Regions from separate parts of the Kluyvera sp. STS39-E genome, predicted to be linked through region 2. Evidence: riboswitches for the same ligand, from Rfam matches in the RefSeq annotation. Region 2 holds a riboswitch; the other holds the start of a gene.

What was found. A riboswitch is a leader RNA that binds a small molecule or an ion and turns the genes downstream of it on or off. The one in region 2 is predicted to bind cobalamin.
Positions count from the first base shown of each region.
Region 1: it holds a riboswitch for cobalamin, as region 2 does, so the genes downstream of both, btuB (TonB-dependent vitamin B12 receptor BtuB) here and AB4K05_RS02570 (cobyrinate a,c-diamide synthase) in region 2, are expected to answer to the same signal.

Region 1 covers NZ_JBFQGA010000011.1:133,602-149,409, reverse strand. The annotation lists gene murI (glutamate racemase) at 1-92, opposite strand, end outside; gene btuB (TonB-dependent vitamin B12 receptor BtuB) at 37-1,920, opposite strand; cobalamin riboswitch at 1,986-2,173, opposite strand; gene trmA (tRNA (uridine(54)-C5)-methyltransferase TrmA) at 2,287-3,387, shown strand; gene AB4K05_RS21765 (YijD family membrane protein) at 3,434-3,787, opposite strand; partial or broken gene fabR (HTH-type transcriptional repressor FabR) at 3,803-4,437, opposite strand; gene sthA (Si-specific NAD(P)(+) transhydrogenase) at 4,635-6,035, shown strand; gene oxyR (DNA-binding transcriptional regulator OxyR) at 6,018-6,935, opposite strand; gene argH (argininosuccinate lyase) at 7,252-8,625, opposite strand; gene argB (acetylglutamate kinase) at 8,745-9,518, opposite strand; gene argC (N-acetyl-gamma-glutamyl-phosphate reductase) at 9,531-10,535, opposite strand; gene argE (acetylornithine deacetylase) at 10,689-11,840, shown strand; gene ppc (phosphoenolpyruvate carboxylase) at 12,149-14,800, shown strand; gene AB4K05_RS21720 (helix-turn-helix transcriptional regulator) at 14,983-15,808, shown strand, end outside.
Region 2 covers NZ_JBFQGA010000001.1:519,578-535,385, forward strand. The annotation lists gene ptrA (pitrilysin) at 1-1,611, shown strand, start outside; gene recB (exodeoxyribonuclease V subunit beta) at 1,651-5,190, shown strand; gene recD (exodeoxyribonuclease V subunit alpha) at 5,187-7,025, shown strand; gene argA (amino-acid N-acetyltransferase) at 7,137-8,468, opposite strand; gene amiC (N-acetylmuramoyl-L-alanine amidase AmiC) at 8,698-9,948, shown strand; gene cobD (threonine-phosphate decarboxylase CobD) at 9,955-11,031, shown strand; gene AB4K05_RS02565 (L-threonine kinase) at 11,016-11,885, opposite strand; cobalamin riboswitch at 12,015-12,205, shown strand; gene AB4K05_RS02570 (cobyrinate a,c-diamide synthase) at 12,299-13,672, shown strand; gene cbiB (adenosylcobinamide-phosphate synthase CbiB) at 13,669-14,628, shown strand; gene AB4K05_RS02580 (cobalt-precorrin-8 methylmutase) at 14,640-15,275, shown strand; gene cbiD (cobalt-precorrin-5B (C(1))-methyltransferase CbiD) at 15,272-15,808, shown strand, end outside.

The DNA of each region.
Region 1 (15,808 bases), on a different contig from region 2:
ACCCCGGAGTCAAAGACCAGGACGGTGGGACGTGGTTTAGAAGGTGTAGCTGCCAGACAAGGTGTATTCCCGTCCTGCAGTTGGGTAGCCATATGCTGTCTCGTAATCTTTATCGAACAGGTTGGCGATTTTACCACGAACTGTCAGGTGTGAGGTGACTGGATATGACAATCCGATATCCCACAGGCTCACACCGCCCACTCTAACTCGACTAGAGGTATTTGTTGTCTCGTCATAATCGTTATCATAGCGCTGCCCCAAATATTGGTAAGCGATATTCCAGCCAAGATCGTAAACCTGCCCAGTTACCTCATACTTCACCTGCTGTTTCGCACGGCGAGCAAGAACCTGATTGGTTTCATCATCACGCGGATCAACATATTGCAGAGTCAGGTGGTGCTCTACCGGGCCAGTCGTGATGTTCCCCGTCCACTCCAAGCCTTTAATGGTGGCCGATTTCACGTTGACGTACTGGCTGTATTGGCTCGAGCTTTTATAATCAATCAGGTTTTGAATTTCATAGTGGTACGCAGAGAGCCTCCAATCCAACGGCCCCGTAATCCCGTCAATTCCGGCTTCCCACTGTTTAGATTCTTCAGGTTGCAGATTCGGGTTGGCAATGATGCCTCGGTTGCTTCCATATGCATAACGCGCCGCACCATACTGCTGCCCCAAAGAGGGTGCTAGGAAGCCGGTGCCATAAGAAAGCGTTGCGCGGTAACCATCAATAAATTCCCAACCCGCAGCTGTTTGCCAAGTTCCGTGCCAGCCAAACTGCTCATCATGATCCTCACGGCCCGATGCTTCCAGCGTAATGGAATCAATCTGCTGCTGCCCGGTCAGGTAAAGGCCCGTCGTATCACGTTTATAGGCATCAGTTTTTGTCGTGCTGCCGGAAACCAGCTTTTCCTGCTTCCAGTCAACGCCACCGCTAATCGCGCCGTGTCCAACCTCAATGTTGTTACCCCACTGGATATAACGCTGTTCCATATCATCCAGCGTGGCTTGGCCCGCATAGCGACCTAGATTGCTGCTGTAGTTATAGTCTTTAAGGTGCTGATAGTTGGCGATAAGCTGAGTGGAATAGATGCCAGAGTTATAGCGAAGCCCTGTGTCCCAGGATTGGTTATAGTTCTGCCCTTCATCATTACCTTCAGGAGAGCCATATTTTGTATCCTGATCGTAATCGTTGTTTGCCGTGTATCCATAGCCACGGAAGAATCCCGAGAAGCTATCATCGAACTTGTGCTGTACGGCGCCCCAGAACAATTTGTTGCGATAACCATCGCGGTCGCTATCGCCGCTGTAAGGAGAATCAGGTTTGACGTTAAAACCTTTGGTCGTCTGGTAAGCTCCTGCCGCAGTCACCATCGTGTCACCAAAGCGTTTATTCACCGCACCGTCATAGGTTTGGTAGCCATTCGACCCCATCCCGGCATCGACCTGAGCGCGTTCATCGTCGCTCATGGTAATGATGTTAACCACCCCACCAATCGCCCCGGAACCGTACACTGCAGAACGCGGTCCGCGAATGTATTCGATACGCTGCACTAGGGACACTGGAATCTGGCCAATATCGATAGCGTTACCAATACCCGCTCTTGCCATCGGAATACCGTCGATCAACACCAATACATGGCGCGCTTCGGTGCCGCGTATAAATAGAGAAGAGCTGCTTCCCATCCCGCCGGTCTGCGAAATATCCACCCCAGGCAAGCGGCGCATCACATCATTGAGATCTTTCGACTGCCAGCGCTGAATATCATCGCGCGTCACAACGTCGGTAGGAGCCAGAACGGTATTGACGGGTTGTTGGAAGCGGTTGGCGGTCACCACCAGCGTGTCTGAATTGCTGTCTTGCGCCCAGCCGGAAAATGCCGTGACGGACAACGCCGTCAGCAGCGAAACTTTTTTAATCATTTTTAAAAGCATCCGAAATAGATAAAGGATGCCGCAGGTTTTATCAGTTGCTCGCGACGATAAAACCTCATGCGACGTCATCCGGCAGGTCTTCGGGCTTGGAGGCTATATAAAGAAAGAATGACTTCCCACGGCAAGCCGCAGTGTCTGCACTAGGTGCGCTTCTTTCTTACCTTCCTTACCGCTGCGCGTCAGCTCCAGATTCACACTGGATTCCCTTTTAACTCACAGGACCGGTAAGCGAATGCTACATTTAGTTACATACGGATGTCCAGACTGCTATTTATCATTTTAACCCGCTTGAGGCTGGACATCCCCTGAACAAGCCCTACAATCCCCGCGTACTTTTATTATTCAGGATGCATCATGACCCCCGAACACCTCCCTACCGAACAGTACGACGCTCAGCTCGCCGAGAAAGTGACTCGCCTGCAAACGATGATGACGCCGTTTAGCGCGCCTGCGCCGGAGGTGTTTCGTTCACCGGTCAGCCACTACCGGATGCGTGCGGAGTTCCGCATCTGGCACGACGGCGACGATCTCTACCACATCATGTTTGACCAGCAGACCAAAAACCGCATCCGCGTCGATTCATTCCCGGCCGCCAGCCAGCTTATTAATACGCTGATGACCGTCATGCTCGACGGCGTACGCGACAACCCAACGCTGCGTCATAAGCTGTTCCAGATTGACTACCTGACCACACTCAGCAACCAGGCGGTAGTCACGCTGTTGTACCACAAGAAACTCGGTGACGAATGGCGTGAACAGGCCACGATCCTGCGCGATGCGCTGCGAGCGCAGGGGCTGAATGTGCACCTTATTGGCCGGGCGACCAAAACCAAAATCGAGCTGGATCAGGATTATATTGATGAACGTCTGCCGGTTGCTGGGAAAGAGATGATCTACCGTCAGGTAGAGAACAGCTTCACCCAGCCAAACGCAGCGATGAATATTCAGATGTTGGAGTGGGCACTGGATAGCACGCAGAATTCACGCGGCGACCTGCTGGAATTGTATTGCGGTAACGGCAACTTCTCGCTGGCGCTAGCGCGTAACTTCAACCGCGTGCTGGCCACCGAAATCGCCAAGCCATCCGTCGCCGCCGCGCAGTACAACATCGCGGCCAACCACATCGACAATGTGCAAATCATCCGCATGGCGGCGGAAGAGTTTACTCAGGCAATGAACGGCGTGCGGGAATTTAACCGTTTGCAGGGCATCGATCTGAAGAGCTATCAGTGTGAGACTATTTTTGTCGATCCACCGCGCAGCGGGCTGGACAGCGAAACCGAGAAGATGGTGCAGGCGTATCCCAATATTCTGTACATCTCCTGCAACCCAGAAACGCTGTGCCAGAATCTGGAAACGTTAAGTCAGACGCATAACATCACGCGCCTAGCGCTGTTCGATCAGTTCCCGTACACCCATCATATGGAATGCGGCGTGCTGTTAACGAAGAAGTAAGACTACGGTAGGCCGGATAAGGCGAAGCCGCCATCCGGCCTACAGATTAGGACTCGTGCTTGCGGTTACGCATCCGATAACCAATCCAAAAGACCATCGCCACCGACAGCACCGCAGGGAAGAAGTTAGAACCGATATCCGGGTATTCCGCCCGAACCACGGTACTGTAAAGCAGCACGCCAAGAATAAAGCAGGCAGCAGACAAACCTGGCAGCCCAACCGGCATGGTACGATTTTGATAGCGCTGATGCAGGCAGTAAACCGTCAGCACCAGAGAAATTATAGGGAATACGGAAAAAGGAACGATGGAGCTAAACAGCGCTGCAAACGTGCCGTTAATCGATAAGCCAGCCAACAGCGCTAGCAGCAGCGTACCTTTATCCTGAACTGACTGTTTCATTGCTCGTCTACCACCTTATTCGGAATGATGTGACTCTTCTCTTGTTCGCGACGATACCAGTAGTACGCGCCTTTGGAGATCATCCGTAACTGCAGCACCAGCCGCTCCTCCAGCTGCCGACGCTGCTCAAGGCCAACATCTAAAGCCTCCGCTCCCGCGCTAAATACAATCGTCACCATCGCCTCAGCCTGTGCTTCCGTGAAGGCCCGGGGCATATGATTTTCGATTTCCAGATAGTCGGCAAGTTCCGCAATAAAATGCTGAATTTCGCGGGCAACCGCTGCACGAAAAGCGGCGGATGTTCCAGAACGTTCTCGCAGCAACAGGCGGAAGGCGTTTGGGTTATTACCGATAAATTCCATAAACGTTGAAACCGAGGTGCGAATGACGCTACCGCCTTTCGCGATACGCTGACGTGCCTGGCGCATCAGTTGGCGCAGCATCAGGCCGCTTTCGTCGACCATCGTCAGTCCTAGCTCATCCACATCACGGAAATGGCGATAAAAGGAGGTTGGCGCGATCCCCGCCTCGCGCGCCACTTCGCGCAGGCTCAGGCTGGCAAAACTACGTTCGGCACTGAGTTGACTAAATGCCGCTTCCACCAGCGAACGCCGGGTCTTTTCTTTTTGTTGCGCTCTAACACCCATCACGATGACTGAATCCTTCCATATGCCGTGCTGGCACTATACCAGAGATCAAAACGAATCCACTTACGCAGCTTTGTTAATGATTGTTTACACGCTATTTATGCTATTTCGTATGAAAAAAGCCCAACGATAATTGGGTTATTCATTTGATGATGTTATGATTCTGTTGCTTTTATGTATAAGAACAGGTAAGCCTTACCATGTCACATTCCTACGATTATGATGCAGTAATAATTGGTTCCGGCCCTGGCGGTGAAGGTGCTGCTATGGGTCTGGTGAAGCAAGGAGCCCATGTCGCCGTTATTGAGCGTTACCATAACGTCGGCGGCGGTTGTACCCATTGGGGCACCATCCCGTCTAAAGCCCTTCGCCATGCCGTCAGCCGTATTATCGAATTCAACCAAAACCCTCTTTATAGTGACCACAGCCGACTTCTCCGCTCCTCGTTTGCCGATATCCTGAACCACGCCGATAGCGTGATTAATCAGCAAACACGTATGCGCCAAGGCTTTTACGAGCGCAATCACTGCGAAATGCTGCAGGGCGACGCTCACTTTGTTGATGAGCACACCATCGCACTGAAATGCCCGGACGGTTCGGTCGAAACCTTAACCGCCGATAAGTTCGTCATCGCCTGCGGTTCACGCCCATATCGCCCGGCCGACGTTGATTTTAACCATCCGCGCATTTATGACAGTGACTCAATTCTCAGCCTGCACCACGAGCCTCGCCACGTCATCATCTACGGCGCAGGGGTTATTGGCTGTGAATATGCGTCCATCTTCCGCGGAATGGACGTCAAAGTCGATTTGATCAACACCCGCGACCGCCTGCTGGCCTTCCTCGATCAGGAAATGTCGGACTCACTGTCCTATCACTTCTGGAACAGCGGTGTGGTTATTCGCCACAACGAAGAGTACGAGAGAATCGAAGGCGTGGATGATGGCGTGATCATGCACCTGAAATCCGGCAAAAAGCTCAAGGCCGACTGCCTGCTGTTTGCCAACGGGCGCACTGGCAACACCGAATCTCTGGCGCTGGAAAACATTGGCCTGCAGGCCGATGGCCGCGGTCAATTGAAGGTAAACAGCCTATACCAGACCGCGTTGCCGCACGTCTATGCGGTGGGTGATGTTATCGGTTATCCGAGCCTCGCCTCCGCCGCCTATGACCAAGGCCGGATTGCCGCACAGGCGCTGATGAAAGGTGAAGCTTCCGGGCATCTGATTGAAGATATCCCGACCGGGATCTACACCATTCCAGAAATCAGCTCGGTGGGTAAAACGGAGCAGCAGCTAACGGCGATGAAAGTGCCATACGAAGTGGGTCGTGCGCAGTTCAAACACCTGGCACGAGCGCAAATCGTCGGCATGAGCGTGGGTAGCCTGAAAATCCTGTTCCATCGGGAGACCAAGGAAATCCTCGGCATTCACTGCTTTGGTGAGCGCGCGGCCGAAATTATTCATATCGGCCAAGCGATTATGGAGCAGAAAGGCGGTGGTAACACCATTGAGTACTTCGTTAACACCACCTTTAACTACCCAACCATGGCGGAAGCCTATCGGGTAGCGGCGTTGAACGGCTTAAACCGCCTTTTTTAGCGCCTTGTCAAAATGGCCGTCCATCGTTTCACGGACGGCCTCAGCTAACTGCTCATAGCGGCTGCGCAGCGGCGATCCTGGTCGATAGACCAGACCGACGGTACGGCGAGGTTCCGGCTTAATGCACGGCAGGTAAACCACGCCGTCACGTTTGCGTTCCTGCGGCACCGCAAGCTCAGGCAACAACGTAATTCCGCTGCCCGCCGCCACCATATTACGCAGCGTTTCTAGGCTGGTGGCCCGGAAGTGGGTATCTTCGTCAGCACCCGCCTCAAAGCAGAAACCCATCGCCTGATCGCGTAGACAGTGGCCGTCTTCCAGCATCAGCAGCTTTTCACCTGCTAGATCTGCCATCGGCACACGATCGCGCTCCGCCCACGGGTGATCTTCGTAGATCGCAAGCGACATCGGTTCGTCGTACAGCGGCACTTCGATAAAAGCTTCGCTTTCCTTCACCAACGCCAGAATCACGCAATCCAGCTTACCGCTGTCGAGCTGCGCCAGCAGCTGATGGGTTTGCGCTTCATGCAGATACATTTCCAGCTTCGGGAAGGTTTGATGCAGTATTGGGATAATATGCGGTAACAGATACGGGCCAACGGTTGGAATCAGGCCGATATGCAGCGGGCCGGACATTGTCTCCCCCTGCTGGCTTGCCATCTCCTTAAGCACTTTGACCTCGCGTAGCACAGTACGCGCCTGGTCCACCAGCAGCAGTCCCGCTTGGGTAAACAGCACTTTGCGGCTGGTGCGTTCCAGCAGCATCACGCCAAGTTCATCTTCCAGTTTACGAATCTGCCCGCTTAGGGTTGGCTGACTGACATGGCAGGAGTCTGCCGCCCGGCGAAAGTGCCGATGTTCAGCCAATGCCACCAGGTATTCAAGATCGCGAATATTCATTATTCTTCCTCCATCGCCACGATAGCCCATGGCGATAGATAGAATAGCAACGAATGATTATCCCTATCAAGGATTCTGTTTAATAATACACCACAGAAACAGGTGACCCTTGTTTAACCCTTGAAGTCGTCACACTGATTCGGAGTTTCTCTCAAACTCGACTAACAAAAGCCAACATGAACGTTTGCGGGCCCCGTGGCCCGCTTTTTTTTGGCGTAAAAAACCCGGCGTCGCTTGCGCTCGGCCGGGCTACGCCGCCATCCGGCAATGTGCGCCGATCGGCCTGATGGCGCTACGCTTATCAGGCCTACAACGGTTATGCGAGGCGCGCCTTCGCGTCGCTGATGGCCTGCGCCACCTGCTGAGGCGATACACCGCCTTTGGCTGCACGCTTATCAAGGCAAGATTGCAGAGACAGAATCGGGTACACGTCGTCGCCAATCACCGCGCTGAATTTTTGCAAATCAGCCAACGCCAGATCTTCCAGCGGCTTGCCTTGGGCAATGGCTTCAACCACCGCTTCACCTACAATATGGTGCGCTTCACGGAACGGTACGCCTTTAGCAACCAGATAATCCGCAAGCTCAGTGGCGTTAGCATAACCCTGCTGTGCCGCTTCCTGGCAACGTGGACGTTTCACCTGAATCCCGTCCAGTACCAGCACGGCCATATGCAGACAGTCCATCCAAGTATCGAGCGCGTCAAAGACCCCTTCTTTATCTTCCTGCATGTCTTTGTTGTAAGCCAGCGGCAGGCCTTTCAGGGTCATCATCATGCCGGTTAGCGCGCCCTGCACGCGGCCGCATTTACCACGGATAAGCTCCAGCGCATCCGGGTTTTTCTTCTGCGGCATCAGTGAAGAACCGGAAGTCACGCGATCGGAAAGCTCCACAAAGCCCGCTTCGCCGGTATTAAAGAAGATTAAATCTTCAGCAAAGCGCGACAGGTGCACCATCCCGATAGAGGCATTGGAAAGCAGTTCCAGCACGTGGTCGCGGTCTGACACGCTATCAAGGCTGTTACGGGTCGCGGACGCGAAGCCCAGCCAGCCGGCCAGTTGTTCACGGTCAATCTCATAGGCGGTACCCGCCAGCGCACCGCAGCCCAGCGGGCTAACATCCAGACGTTTGAGTGTATCGTGCAGACGGCTTTCATCACGCGCCAGCATCTCAACGTAGGCCAAACACCAGTGAGCAAAAGTCACCGGCTGCGCACGCTGCAGGTGGGTATACCCCGGCATCACGGCGTCTTGGTTCGCCTGTGCGGTCTCAACCAACGCGCTTTGCAGCTGACGGTTAGCCGCCAGCAGTTCAGCGACGGTATCTTTACACCACAGTTTCAGGTCGGTAGCGACTTGGTCGTTACGGCTACGCCCGGTGTGCAGTTTTTTGCCCAGTTGACCGACTTTGTCGATAAGCTTGCCTTCAACCCAGCTATGAATATCTTCAGCATCGCTTTCAAGGATCTGCTGTGGGTTTGCGCGAACCTCTTCCAGCAGCACGCCCAGCGCATCTTCCAACTGAGTCTGTTCCTGCTCGGTCAGCACGCCAACCGTCACCAGCGCCTTAGACCAGGCGACAGAGCCAATGATATCTTGCTCCGCTAGGCGATAATCAAAGCGTAAAGAGTCATTGAACTGTTTGAACCGCTGATCCGCTGCCTGAGTAAAACGCCCGCCCCAAAGTGCCATAACATGCTTCCTTAAATTCTTCGATTTCAATGCCGGATGGCGCTGCGCTTATCCGGCCGACAAGTTCTGTTCACGTAGGCCGAATAAAGCGTTTACACCGCCATCCGGCACACAAATGCTTAAGCCAAAATACGCGTGCCGATCGGCGTGCCGTTAAACAGCGCCGGGAGTTGTTCCGCGTGACGCCAAGAGGCGATATCCACCGGGCGACCCAGCGTACGCGCAGCATCAAGCGCCGCATTCACTTTGACGATCATGCCGTCGGTAATAATGCCTTGGTCGATAAGCTGTTCCGCCTTCGCCGCCGTCATCTCGGCAATACGCTGGCCTTTGCCGTCCAGAATACCGCTCACGTCGGAGAGCAGAATTAAGTCTGCGCCCAGCGTCGCCGCCAGTGCGGTAGCCGCCTGATCGGCGTTGACGTTCATCAGTTGCCCTTCAGCGGTCACGCCGATTGAACTCACCACCGGCAGGAATCCACCTTCCAGCAGCAGGTTAATCAGCTTCGGCGAACCCGGCTGCGCCTGCCCTACGTGGCCCAGCTCTTCATCAAGCTTGGTCACCTTCACGCTGTCGCCATCGCCGAGGAACAGGCCCACGGACGCGATATCATGTTTTTTCGCCCACGCCAGCAGCGTTTTGTTCGCCGTTCCCGCCAGCGCCCCGGTGATGATGTCAATCTGGTCAGCCGGTGTGACGCGCAGGCCGTTTTTCTTTTTCACCGGCAGATTGAGCTGCTTCATCAGCTCATCCACCACGCAGCCGCCGCCATGGACAATCACCAGCGGACGCTGATGTGATTCACGATAGTTAACCAGCGCGGTAAACAGACGCTCCAGCGCTTCTTCGCTATCCAGTAACACGCCGCCCAGTTTGATAATTAATGGATTCATCGTCATCACACCTTAGATAAGAGACTGCGTCTCAGCGAAGCCGAAACGGATATTGGCGCACTGCACGGCCTGTGCGGCGGCGCCTTTCAATAGGTTGTCTTCGGTTGCCACCACGATCAGGTGCTCGCCCTGAACGGCAAAACCGATATCGCAGAACGGCAGACCCACGACGTTTTTCAACGCCGGCACGCCTTTGTCGTATAAACGAACCATCGGTTTATCCGCGTAAGCCTGCTGCAGCGCATCTGCGACCTGAGACTGGGTCACGCCAGGCTTCAGACGGCAGGTGATAGTTTCGAGAATACCGCGCGGGAAGTTGCCCAGATGCGGAGTGAAAATCACCTCCGCGCCAAGATGGCTGGCGATTTCCGGCTGATGGCGGTGGGTAAACACGCCGTACGGCTGCAGGCTCACTTCGCAGAAGCTATTGGAGATAGCAGCTTTACGCCCCGCACCACTCACGCCGGAAGTGGCATTAATAACCGGCCACTGAGTGAGATCCAACAGACCGCCATCAATCAGCGGCTTAAGTGACAGCTGCGCCGCCGTTGGGTAGCAACCCGGTACGGCAATCAGTTTGGCTTCTTTCAGCGCATCCGCGCTCCACTCGGCCAAGCCATATACTGCTTGCGCCAGCAGCTCAGGATGCTGATGGGTAAAACCGTAATATTTTTCATAGAAGGCGCCATCGTTCACACGGAACGCGCCGGACAGGTCGAACACCACACAGCCCGCCGCAAGAAACTGCGGCGCGAGGTCATGACTGACTTCATGAGCGGTGGCGAGGAACACGACATCAACGCCCGCGCTGAATTCACTGATATCGGACATCGGCTGCAACGGCAGGTCAACGATGCCTTTCAGCTGTGGATGCAAATCGGAGATTAACTTTCCTGCATCATTGCTTTGCGCTGAGACCGTCAAAGCGGTTATGTTCATATGAGGATGGCGATTTACATAGGTCACAAGCTCTGCGCCAGCGTAACCGCTCGCGCCCACAATCAGCGTATTCAACATCGGTGCAGTTCACCTTCTTATGTCTGTTTGCCTGATTAAGCGTAATCACTTCACCCTACTGTTGGTGGGTTTTCTTACGCCTAATGATAATGTATTTTTATTCACAAATACTGCATGAATATTGATACTATCACGACCCGAGGTGTGTCAACAATGAAAAACAATTTACCCCCATTTATCGAGATTTACCGTGCGTTGATCGCCACCCCGTCCATCAGCGCAACCGAAGAAGCGCTCGATCAGAGCAATGCGTCTTTAATCACTCTGCTCGCTGATTGGTTTGCCTCTTTAGGCTTTGAAGTTGAGGTTCAGCCGGTCCCTGGAACCCGCAATAAATTCAACCTGCTCGCCAGCACCGGTCACGGCGCAGGCGGTCTGCTTCTTGCGGGTCATACCGATACCGTTCCATTCGACGACGGCCGTTGGACCCGCGATCCGTTCACCCTCACCGAGCATGAAAACAAGCTTTATGGGCTCGGCACCGCCGACATGAAAGGCTTCTTTGCGTTTATTCTCGACGCCCTGCGTGATGTGGATGTGAAGACGCTGAAAAAGCCGCTCTACATTCTGGCGACCGCTGACGAAGAAACCAGCATGGCCGGGGCGCGCTACTTTGCCGAGTCCACCACGCTGCGCCCAGATTGCGCCATCATCGGTGAACCCACCTCGTTGCAGCCGGTGCGAGCGCACAAAGGCCATATGTCGAACGCCATTCGCGTGCTGGGCCAATCAGGTCACTCCAGCGATCCGGCGCGTGGCGTGAATGCCATTGAAATTATGCACGATGCCATCGGTCGCGTGATGCAGCTACGCGACTCGCTGAAAGAGCGCTATCACTATGAAGCCTTCACCGTGCCATATCCAACGCTCAACCTTGGCAGCCTCCACGGCGGCGACGCCTCCAACCGCATCTGTGCTTGCTGCGAACTGCATATGGATATTCGCCCGCTGCCGGGCATGACGTTGGGCGATCTCAACGGCCTGCTGGATGAAGCCCTTGAACCGGTAAGCGCGCAGTGGCCCGGTCGCCTGACGATTAGCGAGCTGCATCCGCCGATTCCAGGCTACGAATGCCCACCGGATCACCAATTGGTTGAAGTGCTGGAAAACCTGCTCGGCACCAAAACCGAAGTGGTGAACTACTGCACCGAAGCACCGTTTATTCAAAACCTGTGTCCGACTATCGTGCTCGGCCCAGGCTCTATTAATCAGGCCCACCAGCCAGATGAATACCTGGAAACACGCTTTATTAAGCCGACGCGAGACTTAATTAGCCAAGTCGTGCATCACTTCTGCTGGCATTAACGCCTTTGCCCGGTGGCGCTTCGTTTACTGGGCCTACCTCATCGGTAGGCCGGATAAGCGCAGCGCCATCCGGCAACGCAACGCCGCACTTTCCCACGATCGCCCTCACATTTTCATAAGCATTTCTTATCTGGCACGATGCGAATTAACTTTCGTAAATTGTCGCGATTTATTCGTTTGCTGAAGCGATTTCGCAGCAATTGACGTAAGGGTTTTTACGTGGCTTTATAAAAGAGGTGTCTTTATCCCGCCCCTACGTTCCGAGGCCGGGATATAACAAAATAAAATGAGATGGGGTGTCTGGGTTAATGAACGAACAATATTCCGCGTTGCGTAGTAATGTCAGTATGCTCGGTAAAGTGCTAGGCGATACCATCAAGGATGCGCTTGGTGAGAACATTCTTGACCGTGTAGAAACAATCCGTAAGTTGTCCAAATCATCACGTGCTGGCAACGAAGCCAATCGCCAGGAGCTGCTGACCACCTTGCAGAACCTGTCCAACGATGAATTGTTGCCGGTTGCCCGCGCGTTCAGCCAGTTCCTGAATCTGGCTAATACCGCCGAGCAATACCACAGCATTTCGCCAAAAGGCGAAGCGGCGAGCAACCCGGAAGTGATTGCCCGTACCCTGCGTAAACTCAAAGACCAACCCAATCTCAACGAAACCACCATTAAACAGGCCGTTGAATCCCTGTCGCTGGAGCTGGTGCTGACCGCGCACCCGACCGAAATCACGCGTCGTACGCTTATCCACAAGATGGGTGAAATCAACAACTGTCTGAAACAGCTCGATAATACCGATATTGCCGACTACGAACGCAACCAAGTGATGCGCCGCCTGCGCCAGCTAATTGCTCAGTCTTGGCACACCGACGAAATTCGTAAGCACCGCCCAAGCCCGGTTGATGAAGCAAAATGGGGCTTTGCGGTGGTAGAAAACAGCCTGTGGGAAGGCGTGCCGAACTATCTGCGCGAACTGAACGAACAGCTCGAAGAGAACCTCGGCTACAAGCTACCGGTCGACTTTGTCCCGGTGCGCTTCACCTCTTGGATGGGCGGCGACCGTGACGGCAACCCGAACGTCACCGCCGAAATCACCCGCCACGTGCTGCTGCTGAGCCGCTGGAAAGCCACCGACCTGTTCTTGAAAGACGTGCAGATCCTGATTTCTGAACTGTCGATGGTCGAATGTACCGACGAACTGCGCGAGTTGGTTGGCGAAGAAGGTGCCACCGAGCCTTACCGCTACCTGATGAAAACCCTGCGCAGCCAGCTGATGGCAACTCAGGCCTGGCTGGAAGCCCGTCTGAAAGGTCAGCGTCTGCCGAAACCGGCAGGTCTGATTAGCCAGAATGAGCAGCTGTGGGAACCGCTGTACGCCTGCTATAAATCCCTGCAGGCCTGCGGCATGAGCATCATCGCCAACGGCGAACTGCTCGACACCCTGCGTCGCGTGAAATGTTTCGGCGTACCGCTGGTGCGCATTGACGTGCGTCAGGAAAGTACCCGCCATACCGAAGCGCTGGGCGAACTGACGCGTTACCTCGGCATTGGCGACTATGAAAGCTGGTCTGAAGCCGACAAACAAGCCTTCCTCATTCGCGAGCTCAATTCCAAACGCCCGCTGCTGCCACGCAGTTGGGAACCGAGCAACGACACCCGCGAAGTGCTCAACACCTGCAAAGCGATTGTTGATGCGCCACAGGGCTCCGTTGCCGCCTATGTTATCTCAATGGCCAAAACCCCATCCGACGTGCTGGCCGTTCACCTGCTGCTCAAAGAAGCAGGTATTCCGTTTGCGCTACCGGTCGCTCCGCTGTTCGAAACGCTGGACGACCTGAACAACGCCGACGACGTGATGACCCAATTACTGAGTATCGACTGGTATCGCGGCTTTATTCAGGGCAAACAAATGGTCATGATTGGCTACTCTGACTCCGCAAAAGATGCGGGCGTCATGGCCGCATCCTGGGCGCAGTACCAAGCACAGGATGCGCTGATCAAAACCTGTGAGAAATCTGGCATCGAACTGACGCTGTTCCACGGTCGCGGCGGTTCTATCGGTCGCGGCGGCGCACCGGCCCACGCTGCGCTGCTGTCACAGCCTCCGGGAAGCCTGAAAGGCGGCCTGCGCGTCACCGAACAGGGCGAGATGATCCGCTTCAAATACGGTCTGCCGGAAATTACCGTTAGCAGCCTGTCGCTGTACACCAGCGCTATTTTGGAAGCTAACCTGCTGCCACCACCGGAGCCAAAAGAAGAATGGCGCCGCGTCATGGACGAGCTGTCGGATATCTCCTGCGAGATGTATCGCGGCTACGTGCGTGAAAACAAAGATTTTGTACCTTACTTCCGTTCCGCCACACCGGAGCAGGAACTGGGCAAACTGCCGCTGGGTTCGCGTCCGGCCAAACGTCGTCCTACCGGTGGCGTTGAGTCCCTGCGCGCCATTCCATGGATCTTCGCGTGGACCCAAAACCGCCTGATGCTGCCAGCCTGGCTGGGTGCCGGTGCAGCGCTGCAAAAAGTGGTGGAAGATGGCAAACAGAGCAAACTGGAAAGCATGTGCCGCGACTGGCCATTCTTCTCCACCCGTCTGGGCATGTTGGAAATGGTTTACTCGAAAGCCGACCTGTGGCTGGCGGAATACTATGATCAGCGTCTGGTGAAACCTGAGCTGTGGGCACTGGGTACCGAACTGCGCGACCTGCTGGAAGCCGACATCAAAGTGGTGCTCGATATTGCCAACGACGCGCACCTGATGGCTGACCTGCCATGGATCGCCGAATCTATCCAGTTGCGTAACATCTACACCGACCCGCTGAACGTACTGCAGGCTGAACTGCTGCATCGTTCACGTAAAGCAGAAGAGGAAGGCTTAGAGCCGGATCCAAACGTCGAGCAAGCGCTGATGGTGACTATCGCGGGCGTTGCAGCAGGTATGCGTAACACCGGCTAACTCCTTAAGTAGGCCGGATAAGGCAACGCCGCCATCCGGCAATGTGCCATAGACCGCCTGATGGCGCTGTGCTTATCAGGCCTACAGACGGGAACTAACCCCGCAAAAGGCCACATTCTTTGTGGCCTTTTTTTATGCCCTCAGTTAAGGTTTCTACGTTGTACTTTACGACAGGGAGCCTTATGTTTTTCGACATCAACCCACTGCTTTCCCACATTGCTTCAGGTACCACGCCGTTGCAAAAAATCTGGTTTCCCGCAAACCATGCGCCTGCGCCAGAGATGGCATTTCAGGTCGATTTCCCACGCCTAGAGATTGTGCTTTCAGGGCAGTTGGCAGACGCCGGACTGCATGGCGACAACGTGCATATGAACGGGCTGGATGCGTTGTATATCCCGGCTAGTGGCTGGAACTATCCGCTGTGGGACCAACCCGCGACGACCCTGAGCGTGCTGTTTGGCAAGCAACAATTGGGCTTTAGCGTCCAACAGTGGGATGGGTGTCAGTTAAGAAACGTGTCTAAACAACACGTTGCCCGTCGTGGGCCGCGGGTGGGCTCATTTCTGCTGCAAACTATGGGCGAGATCCAAATGCAACAACAGGATCAGCAAACAGCCCGGCTTATCACCACCAGCCTGATTAGCCATTGCGCCGACCTGCTCGGCAGCCAAATCCAAACCGCCTCACGTAGTCAGGCCCTGTTTGATGCCATTCGCGAATACATCGATACCCACTTTGCCGAACCGATGACCCGAGAATCGGTCGCCCAAGCGTTCTATATTTCACCCAACTACCTGTCACATTTGTTCCAGAAAAGCGGGATTATGGGCTTTAACGAGTACCTCAACCATACCCGTCTAGAGCATGCCAGACGGCTGTTGAAAGGGTATGACATGAAGGTGAAAGAGATTGCGCATGCCTGTGGTTTTGTTGACAGCAATTACTTCTGTCGACTGTTTCGTAAAAATACCGACCGCTCACCGTCCGAGTATCGCCGCCAATACCACA
Region 2 (15,808 bases):
GTACCGGTGCAGCATGCTCTCGACGTGGTTAACATTGCTGACCGCTTCGATCCGCAGGCGGTAAAAGATCGCCTAGCGATGATGACCCCGCAAAATGCTCGTATTTGGTACATCAGCCCGAAAGAGCCGCATAACAAAGTGGCTTACTTCGTTGATGCACCGTATCAGGTCGACAAAATCAGCGCTGATACCTTCGCCAAATGGCAGAAGGCTTCCAGCGCGATTGATCTCAACCTGCCGCAACTGAACCCTTATATTCCAGATGATTTTTCGCTGATTAAGCCTGAAAAAGGTGTCGAGCACCCGCAACTCATCGTTGATGAGCCGGAGCTGCGCGTGGTGTACATGCCGAGCCGCTATTTCGCGAGCGAGCCGAAAGCCGATATCACGATGATCCTGCGAAATCCGCAGGCGATGGACAGCGCAAAGAGTCAGGTGATGTTTGCTCTTAATGATTACTTGGCGGGTATTGCGCTGGACCAGCTTAGTAACCAGGCTGCTGTCGGTGGCATCAGCTTCTCAACCGGTGCCAACAATGGCTTGATGCTTAACGCCAACGGCTACACCCAGCGTCTGCCACAGCTGTTCGATGCGCTGCTGCAGGGCTATTTCAGCTATACGGCAACCGATGAGCAGCTTGAACAGGCGAAATCTTGGTACAAGCAGATGATGGACTCGGCGGAAAAAGGCAAAGCCTACGAACAGGCGATTATGCCAATTCAGATGGTTTCACAGGTGCCTTATTTCCAGCGCGATGAGCGCAAGGCACTGCTGCCGTCGATTACGTTGCAAGACGTGATGGACTACCGCAACCAGCTCAAAGCGGGCGGTCGCCCTGAGTTTATGGTTATTGGCAATTTGAGCCGCGAGCAGTCCACCACGCTTGCACGAAACGTGCAGTCGCAGCTAGGTGCACACGGCAACGAATGGTGCCGTAACAAAGATGTGGTGGTCGACAAGCAGCAGAACGTTATCTTTGAAAAAACCGGCAGCAGCACTGACTCGGCGCTGGCGGCGGTATTTGTTCCGCCAAACGTTGATGAGTTCTCGAGCTCGGCGGCAAGTGCCATGTTGGCGCAAATCGTCCAGCCGTGGTTCTACACCCAACTGCGTACCGAAGAACAACTGGGTTATGCGGTGTTTGCGTTCTCCATGAACGTGGGGCGCCAATGGGGCATGGGCTTCTTACTGCAAAGTAATGAAAAACAGCCGGCCTTCTTGTGGGAGCGTTTTAAGGCTTTCTTCCCGACGGCCGAGCAGAAGCTGCGGGCGATGAAGCCGGAAGAGTTTGCCCAGATCCAGCAGGCGGTGATTGCCGATATGCAGCAAGCGCCGCAAACGCTGAGTGATGAAGCATCGCAGCTGAGCAAAGATTTCGATCGCGGTAATATGGCCTTTGATTCACGTGCTAAAGTAGTGGCCCAAATTAAGCTGTTAACGCCGCAGCAACTGGCCGACTTCTTCCACCAGACGGTGGTTGCGCCGCAGGGAATGACTCTCCTGTCACAGGTCTCCGGCAGTCAGAACGGCAAGGTTGACTATGCGCACCCTGAAGGCTGGAAGGTGTGGCAGAGCATTACCGCGTTGCAGCAAACTTTACCGATACGCTAAGTTATCGAGTGGCTTATGCGTAGATAAAAGAGAGAACGAATGACCGATACCGCCGAGTCCCTTGATCCCCTGCGCTTACCCCTCCTCGGTGAGCGCCTGATTGAAGCCTCAGCGGGCACCGGAAAAACCTTCACCATAGCCGCACTCTACCTGCGGCTTTTGCTGGGGCTGGGCGGCGAAGCCGCTTATCCTCGGCCGGTAAACGTCGAAGAGCTGCTGGTGGTAACCTTCACCGAAGCTGCCACCGAAGAGCTGCGCGGGCGCATTCGTAGTAATATTCACGAACTGCGCATCGCCTGCCTGCGTAACGCCACCGACAACCCCCTCTATGCCAGCCTGCTGGCAGAAATCGATGACCTGCAACAGGCAGCAAGCGTGCTGCTATTGGCCGAGCGTCAGATGGACGATGCGGCGGTATTTACCATCCACGGCTTCTGCCAGCGCATGCTCAGCCTTAACGCCTTTGAATCCGGCATGTTGTTTGAGCAGCAACTGATTGAAGACGAATCCCAACTGCGCTATCAGGCCTGCGCCGATTTTTGGCGACGCCATTGCTACCCGCTGAGTCGCGATATCGCGCAGGTGATCGTCGAGTCTTGGAAGGGGCCGCAGGATCTGCTGAAGTCTATCGATCGCTACCTGCAGGGCGAAGCGCCGCAGTTGAAAATGCCGATAAGCGAAACTGAAACGCTGGCGTCGCGGCATCAGAAGATCCTGGCGCTCATTACCGAAATAAAGCAGCTGTGGCTGACGCACGTCGGCGAACTGGATGCGTTGCTGGAAAGCTCAGGCATCGACAGGCGTAAATTTAACCGCGGCAACCAGGGCAAGTGGATCGACAAAATTAGCAACTGGGCGCAGGAAGAGACGCAAAACTACCAGTTGCCCGATGCGCTGGAAAAATTCAGCCAGCCCTTCTTGGCCGAGCGAACAAAAGCGGGCGGTGAAGTCCCCACTCATGCTTTATTTAGCGCAATCGAACGGCTACTGGCTTCGCCGCTCACGTTAAACGATCTGGTGATTGCCCAAGCGATGGTCGAAATTCGTGAAGCGGTGGCTCGGGAGAAACGTCGTCGCGGTGAGCTGGGCTTTGATGACATGCTCAGCCGTTTGGACGAAGCCCTGCACGGCGACAGCGGTGATGCGCTGGCTGCCGCCATTCGCCAGCGTTTTCCGGTGGCGATGATCGATGAATTCCAAGATACCGATCCGCAGCAATACCGTATTTTCCGCCGCATCTGGCGGCAGCAGCCGGATACCGCGTTGCTGTTGATCGGCGATCCCAAACAGGCCATCTATGCTTTTCGCGGGGCCGATATCTTTACCTACATGCGCGCACGCAGCGACGTCGCCGCCCATTACACTCTCGACACCAACTGGCGTTCAGCGCCGGGGATGGTGGAGAGCGTCAACCGCCTGTTTGGGCTAGTCGACAACCCCTTTATGTTCCGCGATATACCGTTTCTGCCGGTAAAATCAGCGGCAAAAAACGCCTCGCTGCGCTTTGAGATAGACGGTGAAAAACAGCCGGCTATGAATCTCTGGCTGATGCCCGGCGAGGGGGTGAGCGCGGGCGATTATCAAAACGTCATGGCCGAGCAGTGTGCGGCGCAAATTCGCGACTGGTTAAGCGCGGGTCAGCGCGGCACGGCACTGCTGTGGCGCGGCGATGAGGCTCGCCCGGTGCAGGCATCTGACATTACCGTACTGGTGCGTAACCGCCAGGAGGCGTCGCTTATCCGTGATGCGCTCAATGCGCTTGCTATCCCATCGGTGTATCTCTCGAATCGCGACAGCGTATTTGAAACCCCGGAAGCGCAGGAACTGCTGTGGGTACTACAGGCGGTGCTGACGCCGGAGCGGGAAAATACGCTACGCAGTGCGCTGGCAACGGCGATGTTTGGCCTTAACGCGCGGGATCTCGAACAGCTCAATCAAGATGAAAATGCTTGGGATGCGTTGGTAGAAGAGTTCAGCGAGTATCGTAATATCTGGCAGCGGCGCGGCGTTATGCCAATGCTTCGCGCGCTGATGAATGCCCGAAAGCTAGCGGAAAACCTGTTGGCGACCCACGGCGGTGAGCGGCGTTTAACCGATATTCTGCATCTGAGCGAGCTGCTGCAAGAGGCTGCCACTCAGCTTGAGAGTGAACATGCGCTGGTGCGCTGGCTCAATCAGCAGGTAGCTGAACCGGACACCAACGCTTCCAGCCAGCAGATGCGGCTGGAGAGCGACAAACACCTTGTGCAGATTGTCACCATTCACAAATCGAAAGGGCTGGAATATCCGCTGGTCTGGCTGCCGTTTATCGCCCGTTTCCGTAAAGAGAAGCAGGCGTTTTACCACGACCGCGAGTCATTTGCAGCGGTGCTCGATCTCAACGAAAGCGATGAGAGCCTTGAGCTGGCGGAGGCTGAGCGTCTGGCCGAAGATCTGCGTCTGCTGTACGTTGCCTTAACCCGCGCCGTCTGGCACTGCAGCTTGGGAATTGCGCCATTAACCGCTCGCCGCAGCGATAAGCCAACCGACACCGAATTGCACCACAGCGCGCCGGGACGGCTGCTGCAAAAAGGCGAGGTGCTGACAGCCGCTGGGCTGGAAACTTGCCTGCGCGCGCTGTGCGACGAGCATATTGCGCTGACGCTGGTGACACCGCCGGACAATACCCGCTGGCAGCCGGTGCAGGGCGAGATGCCAGAACTGGCTGCGCGTCAGGTGCTGCGACGGATACTCGATGACTGGCGAGTGACCAGTTATTCCGGCTTACAACAGAGCGGTCACAGCGTGGCGCAGGACCTATTGCCGCGTCTGGATATTGACGCCTCTGGCACCGGCGACACGCTGCCGGAAAAGCTGATGACGCCGCATAATTTTCCGCGCGGAGCATCGCCGGGCACCTTCCTGCATAGTCTGTTTGAAGATCTTGATTTTACCCAGCCGATTGACCCGGCGTGGATGCGCGAAAAACTGCTCAATAACGGCTTTGGTGAAGAGTGGGAACCAGTGCTAACCGAATGGATTTCTCAGGTACTGGCGGCTCCGCTGGCGGATACCGGGATATCGCTCAATCAGCTTAGCGCCCGGCAAAAGCAGGTGGAAATGGAGTTTTATCTGCCTATCGGCAAAGTCCTCGACGCCCGCGCGCTGGATGCGTTAACCCGCCGCTACGACCCGTTATCCGCAGGCTGCCCGGAGCTGGATTTCCGCCAGGTTCGCGGCATGCTGAAAGGCTTTATCGACCTTGTGTTCCGCCACGATGGGCGCTATTACCTGCTGGACTATAAGTCCAACTATTTGGGTGAAAACGGCGAAGCCTACACCCAGCAGGCGATGGCGCAGGCGATGCAGTCGCACCGCTATGACCTGCAATATCAGCTGTATAGCCTCGCGCTACATCGCTACCTGCGCCACCGTATGGCCGATTACGATTACGAGCGTCACTTCGGTGGCGTGATTTACCTGTTCCTACGCGGGGTTGACGGCGAAGCGGGACAGCAGGGCATTTTTGTCACCAAACCTGAACCTGCGCTCATTATGGCGATGGATGCCCTGTTTGCTGGAGAGGAATTAAACGCATGACGCTGGAACAACGCCTGCTGGAAGCCGTCGAACTCAAGCTACTGCGCCCGCTGGACGTCCAGTTTGCGCTGATGGTGGCGCAGAATGAACACCCGGCGGTGATGCTAGCTGCCGCCATGCTCAGCCGTGATACCGGCGAAGGGCACGTTTGTCTGCCGCTCTCGCACTTGAATCCCGTGATGCAGCCGAAAGGTCGTAGCCGGGAGCTGTGGCAACAGCTATTTGCCGATGCGGGAGCGCCCGATGATTGGGCTGCGCTATTGCTGGCTTCACAGGCGGTGAGCGATGGAGAGAGCCCATTGCCGCTGATTTTAAGCGGTGAACGTCTTTACCTGAACCGGATGTGGCATAACGAACTGACGGTTGCCCGCTTCTTTAGCGACACCCAAGCACCGTTTAGCATTGATGAGCCGCAGCTGACCGCGACGCTAAATACGCTATTTCCGCCAAGTTCGACGGTGGACTGGCAAAAGGTTGCCGCCGCCGTGGCGCTCACCCGTCGCATTTCGGTTGTCTCCGGTGGCCCCGGCACAGGTAAAACCACGACCGTCGCCAAACTGCTGGCGGCGCTGGTGCAAATGGCTGGTGCGCAAAAGTGTCGCATTCGCCTCGCAGCCCCCACAGGGAAGGCAGCGGCAAGATTAACGGAATCGTTGGGTGCCGCCCTGCGTAAACTGACCCTAACCGGGGAACAAAAGGCGATGCTGCCCACTGAGGCCAGCACGTTGCACCGCCTGTTAGGCGCGCAGCCCGGAAGTCAGAAGCTGCGCTACCACGCGGATAACCCATTGCATCTCGACGTGCTGGTGGTCGACGAAGCCTCCATGATTGACCTGCCGATGATGGCACGGTTGATTGATGCGCTGCCTCCACACGGGCGGGTGATTTTCCTTGGCGATCGTGACCAGCTGGCCTCGGTCGAAGCCGGAGCGGTGCTCGGGGATATCTGCAGTTGGGTGAATGCGGGCTATACCGCCGAACGTGCGCATGAGCTAAGTCGGTTAACCGGTACCGAGGTGCCGGCTGGGGAAGGTAATGCGGCGAGCGCACTGCGCGATAGCCTGTGTCTGTTGCGCACTAGCTATCGTTTTGGTCGCGACACCGGTATCGGAACGCTGGCCAGTGCAGTCAATCAGGGCGATAAAAAAGCCGTCGCTGAAACCTTTGGCCGCGGATTTAACGATATCGAACTTAAGCCGCAGCGTACAACGGATGACTACGCTGCCATGCTCGACGATGCGCGCGCGGGTTACGGGCACTATCTCCAACTGCTGCGTGAACGTGCCGACCCGGCGGTGATTCTATCGGCGTTTGGCGAATATCAGCTACTGTGCGCCCTGCGTGAAGGGCCTTGGGGTGTTAGCGGGCTGAACACGCAGTTTGAACAACTGCTGACGCGTCATCGACAGATTGTGCCGCAGCGCCATTCGCGCTGGTATGAAGGCCGCCCGGTGATGATTACCCGCAACGACAGTGCGCTGGGGCTGTTTAACGGCGATATCGGCATTGCGCTAGATCGCGGCCAGGGAATGCGCGTCTGGTTCCCGATGCCGGATGGCAGCATTAAATCCGTACAGCCAAGCCGCCTGCCGGAGCACGATACCGCCTGGGTAATGACGGTGCACAAATCGCAGGGATCGGAGTTTACCCACGCAGCGCTAGTTTTGCCTACGCAGATTGTTCCGGTGGTGAGTCGTGAACTGGTTTATACGGCAATCACCCGAGCAAAAGCGCGTTTGTCGCTGTATGCCGATGAAAACCTGCTGGTGCAGGCCATTGCTACGCGCACCGAACGGCGCAGCGGGCTGTCGGCGATATTTGCTGAGATGAAATGAGAGCTGTATTGCCTGATGGCGCTGTGTATATCAGGCCTACAGTCGGTGCGTTGGGGAAGCTATTGTAGGCCGGGTAAGCGCAGCGCCACCCGGCAAAATAACGCACTAAGGTTAAGCCAGATCGGTCATCAGCACCTTCGACCGCCGCTGATAGTTATATAGCTGCTTTTTACTTTCCGGCAGCAATTCCACATCTACCGGCTTAAATCCGCGTTCTTGGAACCAGTGAATGCTGCGCGTCGTCAGCACAAACAGATGATTTAAGCCCATCTGTTTTGCCTGGGCGGCAATACGCTCAAGCAGCACTTCACCACGCGACGAACTGCGGTAGTCTGGATGAACCGCCACGCAGGCCATCTCGCCAATTTTCTCTTCCGGGAACGGATACAGCGCAGCGCAAGCGATGGTGGTGTTATCTCGCTGAATAATGGTGAACTTGTCGATCTCCATCTCCAGCTGTTCGCGCGAACGGCGTACCAGAATTCCCTGTTGCTCAAGCGGGGCAATTAAATCGAGGATCCCGCCGATATCGTTAATGGTTGCGCGGCGAATTTGCTCGGCGCTTTCCATCACAATCTGCGTACCGATACCGTCACGGGAGAACAGCTCCTGCAACAGCGCGCCATCTTCTTGGTAGCTGATTAAGTGGCTGCGACGTACTCCGCTGCGGCAGGCTTTGACCGCACCACGCAGGAAGCGCGCGGTGCCGGAGAGATAGTCGCCTTCTTGTTCCAGCTCTTCAATGCGTGCCTGCGCTTCGTTGGGGAAAAGCTCTGGGACAATCTCGCCATCCTCGTTGTAGACCCCTTGCGATGAGCAAAAGCCAATCATCTTCTCGGCTTTAAGCTTAATCGCCAGTTGGGTAGCTACTTCTTCTGAGGTCAGGTTAAAGCTCTCGCCGGTTACAGAGACCGCCACCGGCCCCATCAGCACGATTGCGCCGTTGTCGAGCTGGCGGTGAATCGCCTCTTCATCAATACGACGAATACGTCCGCTGTGGCAGTAGTCGATACCATCGTCCACGCCCAGCGGCTGGGCGATAATAAAGTTGCCGCTCACCACGTTGATGTGCGCACCCTGGAGCGGGGTGTTGTTGAGGCTCATCGACAGTCGGGCGGTGATATCCAACTGCAGCAGGCCAGCGGCCTGTTTGACCAGTTCCAGCGTTTTGCTGTCGGTTACGCGGATGTGTTTGTGATAAGTCGGCTCGTGGTGATGCTCCGCCAGATTGGCGTCAATCTGCGGGCGCGCACCGTAGACCAGCACGAGGCGAATGCCTAAGCTATGGAGCAGGCCAATATCGCTGACGATACTGGAAAAGTTTTCATGCTCGATGGCTTCGCCGCCAAGCATGATGACAAACGTCTTCCCCCGGTGGGCGTTAATATAGGGGACGGAGTGACGAAACCCCTCTACCAGTTCGGTTCTACGTTCCTTCACCACGGCACAACCCTCAATGCATGATTATTCGTAATTATTGTATTTTTATTCTGTTTTTGGCCGAAAAGCAAGCCGGAATTTGCCTAAGTAGTGGAAAACCTCGCGGCCAATTTCGTTGATCCTACGAATGTTTACCCTTTTATAGATGACAGTTTATTCGCCTTTGGTTAAAGTTTTCGGTCAATCGTATTATGCGTAAACTGAAATTGTTTTTTTTTGCCTGGGATGGAGCATGTCGGGAAGTCAGTCCTTAAGTCGTCGTCGCCTGTTAAAAGGGGCGGGCGCCATGTGGTTATTGAGCGTGAGTCAGGTGGGGTTTGCTGCCGTTAGTCAGGTGGTGGCCGTGCGCATTTGGCCTGCGTCCAGCTACACGCGCGTTACGGTAGAATCCAACCGTGTGATCAAGTATCGACAGTTTGCGTTGAGCAATCCCGACCGCATGGTGGTGGATCTCGAAGGGGTCAACCTGAACTCGGTGCTCAAGGGCATGGGGGCACAAATTCGTGCCGACGATCCCTATATTAAATCGGCACGCGTGGGGCAGTTTGATCCGCAAACCGTGCGCATGGTGTTTGAGCTTAAACAAGATGTAAAACCGCAGCTGTTTGCCCTAGCACCGGTGGCCGGTTTTAAAGAACGTCTGGTGATGGATCTCTACCCGGTCAACAGCAACGATGTCCAGGATCCGCTTCTGGCGCTGCTGGAAGAGTACAACAAAGACGGCCTCGAAAAGCAGGTGCCACCGGCGCAAAGCGGCCCGCAGCCGGGCAAAGCCGGGCGCGATCGGCCGATCGTTATCATGCTTGATCCCGGACACGGCGGTGAAGACTCCGGCGCGGTCGGACTTTATAAAACGCGGGAGAAGGACGTGGTGCTGCAAATTGCCCGTCGCCTGCGCGCGCTGATTGAGAAAGAAGGCAATATGAAAGCCTACATGACGCGCAACGAAGACATTTTTATCCCGTTAAGAGTGCGGGTGGCGAAAGCGCAAAAACAGCGCGCCGATCTTTTCGTCTCCATTCATGCGGATGCCTTTACCAGCCGTCAGCCGAGCGGCTCATCGGTGTTTGCGCTGTCGACCAAAGGGGCCACCAGCACGGCGGCTAAATACCTCGCGCAAACCCAGAACGCCGCCGACTTAGTGGGGGGCGTAAGCAAAAGTGGCGACCGCTACGTTGATCACACCATGTTTGACATGGTGCAGTCGCTGACCATCACTGACAGCCTGAAATTTGGCAAAGCGGTGCTTAAACGACTGGGGCAGGTCAACAATCTGCATAAAAATCAGGTGGAGCAGGCCGGCTTTGCAGTACTAAAAGCACCGGATATTCCGTCGATCCTCGTCGAAACGGCGTTTATCAGTAACGTCGAAGAGGAACGTAAGTTGAAAACTGCAAAGTTCCAGCAGGAGGTTGCCGAGTCGATCCTTGCCGGGATCAAAGCCTACTTTGCCGACGGTGCGACGTTGGCAAGGCGCGGATAAGCCGGCGTGTCTTTGCTAAAGAGCGCCCACGGCGGCAATATTCGCGAAGCGGCGGCACTGCTTGGCGTTGATGCCGATACGCTGCTGGATTTCAGCGCCAACATCAATCCGCTGGGGATGCCAGCAGGCCTTAAACAGGCGATTATCGACAATCTTAACTGCGTCGAGCGTTACCCCGACGTCGACTATCAGCAACTGCATCAGGCGCTGGCGGCGCATCACGGTGTTCCTGCGTCGTGGTGTCTGGCGGGCAATGGTGAAACCGAATCGATTTTTACCCTCGTCCACGGTTTGAAGCCGCGCCGGGCGATGGTCATTGCACCGGGATTTGCTGAGTATCGCCGGGCGCTGGAAACCCTCGATTGTGAAATAGAGACCTTTGCCCTGCGCGAAGAAGACGGCTGGCAGCTGACCGAGCGGATTTTGCCGGCGCTGACGGCAGATCTCGACTGCCTGTTCCTGTGCACGCCAAATAATCCCACCGGGCTAATGCCGGAGCGCGCGCTGCTGGATGCCATCGCTGAGCGCTGTCGGACGCTCAATATCGCGCTTATTCTCGACGAAGCGTTTATCGATTTTATGACCGACGAGCCAGGTTTTATTCCGCAGCTAGGACAAAATCCGCACATTTGGGTGCTGCGATCGCTGACCAAGTTCTACGCCATTCCCGGCCTGCGTTTGGGTTATTTGCTTAACGGTGATGAGCAAGCGGTGGCGCGTCTGCGCAAGCATCAGATGCCGTGGTCAATCAACGCTTTTGCTGCGCTGGCGGGAGTCAGCGTGCTTAACGACCGCGACTACCAGCAGACCACCCTGGGCTGGCTGGCACGAGAAGGTCAGCATTTGTATCAGGCGCTGGGGGAAATTGACGGATTGACCGTCTATCCGGGGCGAGCGAACTATCTGTTTTTACGCTGCGAACGGGCGGATGTTGATCTGCAATACGCGTTACTGCAACAGCACATACTGATTCGCAGCTGCGCCAACTATCCGGGGCTGGACGGGCGCTACTTCCGCGTCGCGGTACGGAGCAAAATCGAAAACCAGCGGCTGCTGGCGGCAATGCGTCAGGTGCTAAGCTGAACCCCGCCCGACACCGCACTTAACAGGTGCTGCTTCGGCCAATGATTGGTCAGTTTTTTCTGCGTGAGTGCCCACCTAAGATACTCCACATCATGACGATCTTGGTCGAGCATCAGCCCGACCACGCTGCCGCTGTGCGCCACGTTCAGGCCGTATAAATCACAGGACTCTACCAGCGCCATCAGCGTCGCAAAGCCTGGCTTGGACAGCAGCGACTGGCTGGCGATAGCGCTGAGCGTTGCCGCTTCGCCAAGCAGGCTAGCGTCTTGCTCAATACAGGCGCGCTGCACTTTTCCCCAAGCTTGATGCAAAACCTCGGCATGCGCCGTGAGCGCCGCTGCGCGAGGAAGGCGATGATAGTCTGCGGTGCGCAAAAACACTGGACTTTCAAGGACTAAAAGGTCGAAATGCGGCGCGGGAGCGCAGGCAATCTGCGTGGTGGCGTGATGGTGACAGAACAGGGTTAACCGGCGAAACAGGGTGCTGTCGGTCGGTTCCAGCGAGACGCAAAGCGCAGCAAGCGTAGACTCATCAAGCGAATGGCCCAAATGATGGGCCGCGGCCACGGCGGTGGCGGCGATATCGGCGGTGCTGCTGGCCATCCCTTTTGCGATGGGCAGGGTTGAGTCCACTTCAATGCGCAGCGCCGAGCTTAACGCCTGCGGATAGCCAAAGTGGGCGAGCAGTGCGCTGACCATCGCTCGGGTGAGCGGACGTTCGTCGGGCAGCGGCGTGCCGTCGCGCACTTCCACCGTGCTATACCAGTCTATTGGACAGGAGATGAGCTTTTCGCTGCCCAGAATCCAGCCTTGTATCAATTCCCCGCAGGAACCGGGGCAGCGCGCCACGCTCATGATTTTCCTTGTCTTGCCCAACGAAATATAACTACCGTAAATATACCGGTATTGTCATAGCGCAACGAAATGATTCATGCGCGGCGCTAGAGTAAGGCGCTTTTATTTTTATGACGGGTATATACCGGCATAAATCTGCAACCAACAGGTTTGGCATATTATGTGCCAGGGAAGGAGGTGAATACACACGTGTATAAATCCTCCGCAGCCCCCGCTGCTGTGATGCTGACGACCCCGTAAACACCACTGATCGCTAGATCGGGAAGGACGGGCGAGGATGACGCTAAGCCAGAAGACCTGCCTGTTGGCCATTAACAACAACTTCGGTGGGAAGTGGGTTGCTTTGTGTTGCACGGCCATTAGGTCGGGCAAGCGCACGGCTATACCAAATCCTGCCTGAAAAAGGTCAGGGTATGGCAGCTAAACAGCACGCATTTGTTCTCGCAGGCACCGGCAGCGGCTGTGGTAAAACCACGGTGACGCTTGGTCTGCTCAAACTGCTTATGCAGCGCGGGCTGCGGGTTCAGCCGTATAAAGTTGGCCCTGATTACCTCGACACCGGCTGGCATACTGCGCTGTGCGGCGTCCCTTCGCGAAACCTCGACGGCTTTATGCTGCCCCCCTCAATCCTCAATGCGCTGTTTGGCGAGCATATGCAGCAGGCTGATATCGCCGTTATTGAAGGCGTGATGGGTCTGTATGATGGCTACGGCACCGACCCAAACTATTGCAGCAGCGCGGCGATGGCTAAACAGCTAGGCTGCCCGGTCATTTTGCTGGTGGATGGCAAAGCCGTTTCCACTTCGATTGCGGCGACGGTGATGGGCTTTCAGCACTTCGACCCAAGCCTCAATATTGCTGGGGTGATTGTCAATCGTGTCAACAGCGACAGCCATTTTCAACTGCTGAAAAGCGCCATCGAACGCTACTGCGCCTTGCCGGTGCTGGGCTATGCCCCGCGTGCCGAAGGGGTGGCGCTGCCCGAACGCCATCTTGGCCTAGTTACCGCTAGGGAATCGACGGTGGATACTCAGCCGTGGCAGGACTTTGCTGCGGGCCTTGAACGTACGCTGGATATCGACGCACTGCTCGCGCTCACTGAATTGTCCGCCTTACCGGTGGGGGAATGGCCAGCCACGCCGCTGCACGGCGAGGGATTAACGCTGGCGCTGGCCGATGATGAGGCCTTCAACTTCTACTACCCGGACAACTTGGCGCTGCTGGAACGGGCGGGGGTGACGATTGTTCGCTTCAGCCCGCTTCATGACCGCAAGCTGCCGGATTGCCAAATGCTGTGGCTGGGCGGCGGCTACCCGGAGCTTCACGCCCGCAGACTCGCGGCTAACCTACCGATGCTGGAACAAATTCGTGCTGCCCACCGGCGCGGCGTGGCGATTTACGCCGAATGCGGCGGTCTGATGTACCTCGGCAGCACGCTGGAGGATGCGCAGGGCGAGATCCACGCTATGGCCGATATTCTTCCCGGCGCCAGTAAAATGGGCAAACGACTGACTCGCTTTGGCTACTGTGAAGCACAGGCTGAAAGCCCGACGCTGCTCGCCGCTCCCGGTGACGTCCTGCGCGGGCATGAATTCCACTACTCCGATTTTATCCCGCAAATTCCGGCGGCGATGTCGTGTCGCAAAGTCCGCGATGGCGAGACTCTCCAGCAATGGCAAGGCGGCTGGCAGCGCGGTAACACCTTCGCCAGCTACCTGCACCTGCACTTCGCCCAGCGTCCCGCCATGCTGAACCACTGGTTTGCCGCCGCAAGGAGTGTCCAATGACGTTGCTGGCTTGGGGCCTCGCATGGCTGCTCGATTTTACCCTCGGCGACCCGCAAAACTGGCCGCATCCGGTGCGCTGGATAGGAAATCTGATTAACGCCGTTCAGCGCGTGGTGCGCCGTTTTTGTCATAGCGACCGCGCCCTACGTATCGGCGGCGGCGTGATGTGGCTGGTGGTGGTCGGGCTGACCTACGGTATCGCCTGGGGCGTACTAAAACTGGCCGCGTCGATACATCCGTGGCTGGGGTGGGGCGTTGAGGTGTGGATGATCTTCACCGTGCTGGCGGGGCGTTGCCTAGCGCGCTGTGCGCAGGATGTTGCCCGTCCGCTACGCGAAGGTCATCTTGGAGAAAGTCGCCTGAAGCTGTCGTGGATCGTGGGCCGCGACACCTCTGCGCTCCAGCCTGAACAAATTAATCGCGCGGTGGTAGAAACCGTGGCGGAAAACACCGTTGACGGCATTATCGCGCCCTTATTTTTCCTGCTGCTCGGCGGCGCGCCGCTGGCGATGGCCTATAAAGCGGTAAATACCCTCGATTCGATGGTCGGCTATAAGCATGAAAAATACCGCGCTATCGGTATGGTCAGCGCCCGACTTGATGATGTCGCCAACTATCTTCCTGCGCGCCTGAGCTGGCTGCTGATCAGTGCCGCGGCCTTCCTCTGCCGACTCGACGGCGTGCACGCGCTGCGCATCGGCTGGCGGGACCGATACAACCACAGCAGCCCAAACTGCGCCTGGTCCGAGGCCACCGTGGCTGGCGCGTTGGGCATCCGTCTTGGTGGCCCAAACGAATATTTTGGCCAGCGCGTCGACAAACCATGGATTGGTGACGCCCACCGCGCCATTGCCATTGATGATATTTCCCAAACGATTCGACTGATGTGGGTGGCGTCAACGCTAGCCCTGCTGCTGTTTATGGCGGTCAGGTTCTGGCTGGTTGACGCGGCCTAAGGAGAGCAGTAATGAACTATATCCAGCAACCGCAGGCAATCGAGCGTAAAAGCTTTGAGATTATCAGCGAGATTATCCATGAAACGCGCCCGGACTATCGCTTTGCCAGCCCGCTACACGAAGCCATCATCAAGCGAGTTATTCATACCACCGCTGACTTTGAGTGGCTGGATATTCTGTGGTTTGCCCCAGATGCCTTGCCGCGACTGTGCGAATCGCTAAGCCGCCCGTGCACGCTCTATACCGACACCACTATGGCGCTCTCAGGCATCAATAAAAATCTGCTGGCGACCTTTGGCGGCGAGTGTCGCTGCTACATCAGCGATCCGCGCGTGGTACGTGAAGCCAAATCTCAAGGCATAACCCGCTCGATGGCCGCGGTGGATATCGCGGCAAAAGAAGAGGGCGATAAGGTGTTTGTCTTTGGCAATGCGCCAACCGCGCTGTTTCGTCTACTGGAACATAAAGGGCTGGAAGCCGGTGGCGTTATCGGCGTACCGGTCGGCTTTGTCGGCGCGGCGGAGTCGAAAGATGCGCTTAGCCACAGCGGTTTACCGGGCATTGCCGCGCTGGGTCGCAAGGGCGGCAGCAACGTGGCCGCGGCTATCGTAAACGCCATTCTCTACCACTTACAGGCCGCCCAATGAGTGAACCGGCCTTCGACGCCCCGGTGTGGCATAACGGCAAAGCGCTACGCAAAGGGTATACCACCGGCTCCTGCGCAACGGCGGCGGCCAAAGTCGCCGCGCTGATGGTGATGCGCCAACACCTGATTCATCAGGTGTCGATTGTCACCCCTTCCGGCGTGACGCTGAACATGAACGTGGAATCGCCGCACGTTGAAGGACAGCAGGGCATCGCCGCGATCCGCAAAGACGGCGGCGACGATATTGATGCCACTCACGGGATGCTCATTTTTGCCCGCGTCACCCTGAGCGACAGCGGGGAGATCACGCTGCGCGGTGGCGAAGGCGTTGGCACCGTCACCCGTAAAGGCATTGGATTGCCCATCGGCAGCGCGGCGATTAACCGTACCCCACGCCACACCATTGAAACCGCCGTGCGCGAAGCGATTGGCCCGACGCGCGGCGCGGAGGTGGAAATCTTTGCCCCGGAAGGGGAAGAGCGGGCGCAGAAAACCTATAACTCGCGGCTAGGTATCCTTGGTGGCATTTCGATT